2 linked regions of the Siphonobacter curvatus genome follow. The protein of the gene in region 2 interacts with the protein of the main gene of each other region in a pairwise test. Links are inferred from orthologs where the notes say so. Each region holds a gene or a part of one and is shown on either strand. Other genes may lie near its edges.

Region 1 (2,972 bases), 3.6 Mb from region 2 along the record:
TCTTCTTTTCAACGCTCAACGCTCCCGGGCCTGATTTTTATTTTTATGGTGTTGGGTATGCCCGCCGTAAAAGCTCAGAATACGATTTATCAGCGAAAACACCTGGAGTTTTACGATGATAAAACGGTTCACTACGGGTTTTTCTTTGGTCTACCCAATACGCGTTTTCAGGTCAAACACTCTGACCAATACAATACGCAGGATTCGGTCCGTTCGATGCATTCACCGAATTCCATGGGTTTCCGGATGGGTTTTTTGATGAACGTGTACCTGAGCCCACGGCTGGATTTCCGATTTTCGCCGCTAACGCTTTCGATTTACAGTCGTCCTGTAGATTTGACGTACACGAACGGTACTGAACAGCGGTTAACTCGCGAATCGACTTGGGTAGAATTTCCTTTCATGCTGAAGTACAAATCCGAGCGGCGAGGGAATACGCGGATGTACGCCGTGGCTGGCTTCCGGGCCGGACTAGAAGCGAACGTACGGAGAAAACAGAATATCAACCGGGGCGTAGGACAGCTAGCTACCCGCTCGGCCGATTTTAGTGTGGAATACGGGGTTGGTCTCGAACGCTTCTTCGAATATTTCAAGTTTACACCGGAGTTACACTTTTCGCACGGTATTGCAAACTTAATTCAGCCAACGAATTCCGTAGCAAACCGGGGCATCAGTCGACTGACTTCGCATACGGTAACGATTTATCTGATGTTTGAATAAACGGAACCGTCTATAGATTGTCTATACAGTAAAAAGCCCGGCAGACTTCTATCTGCCGGGCTTTTTTATTGAATGATGAATCTAGTCGTTCAAATTATAATGATTGACTTTCTCGCCGTTCAGAATGACCATTAAATCAGCTAAAGGAATATTCTGACGAATGTATGCGGGCGTTTCCAGATCCGCTTCCCAACCCTGATCGGGGTGGTTGAGCTTATGGACGAACTCCTGAATCATTCGGGCATTGGACGAACTGAGGTCTTCTTCCCGCCAGATTTCCTGCTCAATGTGTTTAACCTTATCTTCCTCATTCAGCGTAGGAGAAGGAGCTGTAAACGGAGAAGCCATGACTGGTGTTTCTACCACTGCTTCCGGCATTACGGACGAAACCTCGGGCGTAAATGAAGCTTCCGGTGTAAACGAAGCCGAAGCCTCTGGGGTATCGCGACGATACTCGTTGAATCCGTAATTAGCTACCGGTAAAGGGGCCGCTTCAACCACGGGAACAGGAGGGGTCACTACGGGAGCGGAAACCGGCTGGTTCTGATACGATGGCAGCTTCGGAGCTTGACTCACTGGCTCATCCATTGGACGCTGGTAGACTGAGTTACCGGGCAAATCAAAACCAGCCGCAATGATCGTAAACCGCATGGCTTTACCCAAGCTATCGTCAGGTATCGGGCTGATTTTTAGTAAGCGAGCTTTGCCGCCAATACGATCTTCGATGAACTTGGTGATGGCTTTCTGTTCCATCATTCGCATTGGGCAATCCTTACTATAGGAGATCGTGATCAAGATACGCTTGGCACCTTTGATATCACGATTATCGAGCAGAGGTGAGCTCAAAGCTTCTTCAACGCAGGTGACGGCACGATCATCGCCTTCAGCCGTGTACAAGCCAATTACGGCCTGTCCAGCACCTTTCAGGATGGTCTTGACGTCATTCATATCGGAGTTGATCTTACCGGACTTGGTAACGATCTCGGAAATACAACGGGCCGCATTAGCTAAGACATCGTCGGCTTTGGCGTAAGCCTCATCGACGGTCATGTCTGGATAGAGCTCCAGCAGTTTTTCGTTTAGAATAACAACGACTGTATCGCAGTACTTCTGTAATTCGCGGATACCCTCGCGGGCTTGGGCAATTTTATCTTCACCCTCATCATCGAAGGGAGCAGTGACTATAGCTACGGTTAGAATGTTCAGGTCATTAGCGATCCGGGCAATGACTGGAGCCGCACCCGTACCCGTTCCTCCGCCCATACCAGCCGTAATGAAGAGCATTTCCGTATTGTCCTCAAGGACTTTTCGGATTTCTGCTTCACTTTCTTCGGCGGCAGCCCGACCCTGAGCTGCGTCCATTCCCGCTCCAATACCTTTCTGGTTGACGCTCTGATTCCCTAACTGAATCTTGTAATCAATGGGGCTTTCGTCAAGGGACTGGCGGTCCGTATTACAAACGATGAAGTCTACGTCTTCAATCGTTTGGTTAAACATGTGTCGGACCGCATTGCAACCTCCACCGCCTACACCAAATACCTTAATGTACGAGCGAAAATGCTTGACGGAGCTAAAGGAATAATTATGATCAAGAAGCATACTATTGAGGTTGGTTACGTAAAGGCTTAGTACCTCAACGCAATGAGTTTAGTCCGGAGGTAAAACTTTCAATTCAGGGGATAAACAGAAAATCAAACGGCCAAGACCGTTTGATTTCTACTATACAGTTTTGGGTTCCCAACCGTCGGGACGTTGACCATTCCGTGATTCAAATTCATCTCGGAAGATGGCTTTGTACCAGGAGTTTAAATCCATGCGTAATCGCCACCATTTCCATTCCTGTTCAGGTTCGGTTTGTGGTTCAGGCTCTTTGGTCGGTTCTTTTGTTTCTGGATTCCGGGGAGGTTCGGGAGGTCGTGGCGTATGGCCATTATTACCATTGGTATAGCTACCGTTACTGCCATTCGATCCATTACTAGGCACCGGACTGTGATGTTGACTGGTCGTATACGTATGCGGACGTGTAGGTACGGGTGCCTGAATAGGCGAGGGTACCGATACGAGCGATTCGTATAGCTCATCGCGGGGATCGAGTGAACGGAAGCCCAAACGAACGAGGCCCAACGCCGTTGCGTACGAAAGGTTATTCGTCGTTTCAGGTTTCTGTTTGTTGAAACCCTGATTTGGACGACCTACCTGTACGTGCATGCCCGTTACGGAGCGGAATACCTCCTGAATGCTATCCAGGCGAG
Region 2 (3,050 bases):
ATCTAACGTCGCCAGACGCGGCTCTTCAATCCGGTTGACGAGTTGCTGAATCTGTACCAGATTGGTTTGAAGGTGCGAGGTATCCTTGCTGGCATCCAGAGCAAAATAAGCGGGCGTGATACCGATCAAAATCAGCATGATCAAACCTACGCCTTTCTGTCCATCATTGGAGCCGTGAAAGAAACTAACACCCGTACAGGTCATAATCAGAATACCGCGAATCCAGGTTGGAGGCGTCTGATTTTTCTTGGGTTCTTTGAAAATGATGTCATTCTTCACGGTACGCTTCAGAATAAACATCAGAATAATCACCAGACTGAAACCTACCAGCGGCGATAGAAGTAGAGCAAAACCCGTTTCTTTCGCTTTGTCCCAGTTGACAGAACTCACGCCCGATACGTTTTCAGGCAACAGGGAGTAGGCCAGACCTACGCCCAGGATTGAGCCAATCAGTGTGTGGGAAGAAGAGGAGGGCAGACCAAAGTACCAGGTGCCCAGGTTCCAGATGATGGCACTCAGCAGTAGGGATAGGACCATCGCTACTGCGTGATAAACATTTTGGTCGATGAGCAGTTCAACCGGTAGCAAGTTTACAATGCCCATGGCAACGGTAATACCACCGAAGAACACGCCAAGGAAGTTACAGAATCCTGACCAAATTACTGCAATATTGGGTTTCAGGGAGTTAGTGTAGATTACGGTGGCTACGGCATTGGCCGTATCGTGAAAACCGTTCACGAATTCAAAGGCACACGCACAAAAAAGGCAGATACACAGAAGAAAGAAAATTCCAGTCTCTAAGCCGAACATAAGGAGTTAGGGGGCTATTTTGACGCGAAGCTACGGAAAGGGATCGGGCCTAATGTTAAGGAATTGTTAAGACTCTATGGATAGGGGACCTCTAACCCGAAACGTATGCTCGCGTAACGATTGGGGAAATAGGACTTTCGCCAATCGTTCGCTGAGAGTTGGGCGGTTTCTCCAGCGTATCCTTCGGAATGGTGCCGGAAATACAGAATTTTTACGAAAAGAAACAAATTTAGAAATTATTCAACCGTTACCGGCGCTGTTTTCGTCGCCAGCTGACCGCAGGCGGCATCGATGTCTTTTCCACGGCTACGACGAACCGTAATCGGGATATTCTTCTGCTCGATGAAGCGGGCAAATTTGGCCAGCGTCTGCGGGTCAGTATTCTTATACTGAGCGTTTTCGATGGGATTGTACTCGATGATGTTGATGTGGGCATTCGGAATGTGTTTGGCAAAATTCCAAAGTTCCTTCGCATCCTCCACCGAATCGTTGAAGTTATAAAAGAGAATATACTCCAGCGTAATCTTATTCCCCGTTTTATTATAGAAATACTTCAGGGCATCTTTCAAAGCTACCAACGTATTGCTTTCGTTGATGGGCATAATCTGATTCCGCTTGCTGTCGTTAGCAGCGTGCAGCGAAAGGGCCAGATTGAATTTCACCCCGTCATCACCCAGCTTCTGAATCATCTTGGCGATACCCGCCGTACTGACGGTAATGCGTTTGGGTGACATGTTCAGCCCTTCCGGCGAAGTGATATGATCCACCGACTTCAGCACGTTCGCGTAGTTGAGCAGAGGTTCGCCCATGCCCATGTACACGATGTTGGTTAGGGGTTGACCGTATTTTTGTTCGGCCTGGTTCTTGATCGTGACCACCTGATCGTAGATTTCAGCCGGGTCCAGGTTGCGTTCGCGATCCATGTAACCCGTCGCACAAAACTTACACGTCAGTGAGCAGCCTACCTGACTGGATACGCAGGCCGTCATTCGGTCGTCGGCGGGGATTAGTACGCCTTCAATCAGTTTCCCGTCGTAGAGCCGGAAAGCCGATTTAATGGTTTTATCGCTTGAAATTTGCTCTTTCGCAACGCTTAGGGGACGAATTTCAAAGTGAGTCTCGAGCAATTCCCGCGTTTTCTTGGAAAGATTGGTCATTTCCTCAAAACTACGGGCGGACTTTTTCCACAGCCATTCCAGAATCTGCTTCGCCCGGAATCCCTGTTCTCCCTGTTCGACCAAAAAGGCCTTCAACCCCTCTGCCGAGAGCTTACGAATATCTTGTTTAACGATGGTGTCCATTGCTCGTTTTTGGTAATACGTTGGTGCAACTGCTTTCTAAGGTATTGGGTTCCAGTGCGGTTATTCTTTTCGCAACTCTTCGACTTTTTCAATGAGTCGATCCCGCTTGGGAATGGCGTCGGATACTTTATCCAACACTTTCGGTGCGAAAGGCCGGATTACCGGATAGACATAACTGCCCGTCATCTGTTCGCGGTTGGGAAAGCCCATGCCCAGTGCCTGTAACAGCCACAAAAAAACGCTGATACCAAAGGCATACGTGAACAGACCCACTACGGCTCCAGCCATACTGTCGAAACTGCCGAAAATCGTGTAGCGGAGGCTTCTCCGCAGCAGCCATCCAAAGCGATTGATGGTAAAAATGACCAGCACGAAAATGCTCGAAAATCCGATGTACGGGAGAAATTTACGGCCTACGGTTTCACCCACGTAAGGGGATACAAAGGCAATCGCTTCGTTCAAAAGTTTAAAACCCAATATAAGCGAAACGACAAAAGCAATAACCGCAATAATCTCGACCAGTACGCCCCGTCGAAAGCCCGTGTACGCTCCATAAGCGAGCGGCACGAGTAGAAGCAGGTCAAGAAAATTAAAATTCATACAGTGGGTACGTGCGGGTAGGGTTTGAATGAGTTTTGAATTTGAGGTTTGATTGGTTTAACGTTTGAGTGGGGGTCGGAAGGCCCTGGGACTTTCTACTTCTGAGAATCAGAAAGAAGCATCCCTTCGATTCCTGCCTGTAATCCAGCCCGTTTTCGCCTGTTCACGGCCCGTCATACCCTACCACTTTTCAAACCCATACAAACGAACCAAGTCCCAAATTTTTCTTCAAACGACTTTAAACCAATCAAACTTCAAATCTGAAACGATCAAACTTCAATACTAGCTCAGCAACTGTTTCACCGTAGCCGAGATCGTTTTTCCTTCCGCCAGGCCCGC

The links. The genes of interacting proteins can lie anywhere in the genome.
Region 1: the proteins of rlmN (region 2) and ftsZ interact in binary tests that used the Escherichia coli proteins (3 or more experiments, as listed by UniProt). The link is inferred for Siphonobacter curvatus from one-to-one orthologs.

Annotation. Positions count from the first base shown.
Region 1 is NZ_PTRA01000001.1:62,619-65,590, forward strand. Bases 61-2,972 are described here. They hold ftsZ (cell division protein FtsZ), read right to left. Parts: upstream 2,320-2,972; coding sequence 802-2,319; downstream 61-801. Other genes in these bases: porT (type IX secretion/gliding motility protein PorT/SprT), read left to right, coding at 61-720; ftsA (cell division protein FtsA), read right to left, coding at 2,440-2,972. Outside these bases: more of porT, read left to right, coding at 1-60. UniProt on the Escherichia coli protein: Essential cell division protein that forms a contractile ring structure (Z ring) at the future cell division site. The regulation of the ring assembly controls the timing and the location of cell division.
Region 2 is NZ_PTRA01000001.1:3,657,591-3,660,640, reverse strand. Bases 80-3,003 are described here. They hold rlmN (23S rRNA (adenine(2503)-C(2))-methyltransferase RlmN), read right to left. Parts: upstream 2,112-3,003; coding sequence 1,047-2,111; downstream 80-1,046. Other genes in these bases: C5O19_RS15125 (GatB/YqeY domain-containing protein), read right to left, coding at 2,994-3,003; C5O19_RS15130 (CvpA family protein), read right to left, coding at 2,172-2,711; C5O19_RS15140 (inorganic phosphate transporter), read right to left, coding at 80-810. Outside these bases: more of C5O19_RS15140, read right to left, coding at 1-79; more of C5O19_RS15125, read right to left, coding at 3,004-3,050.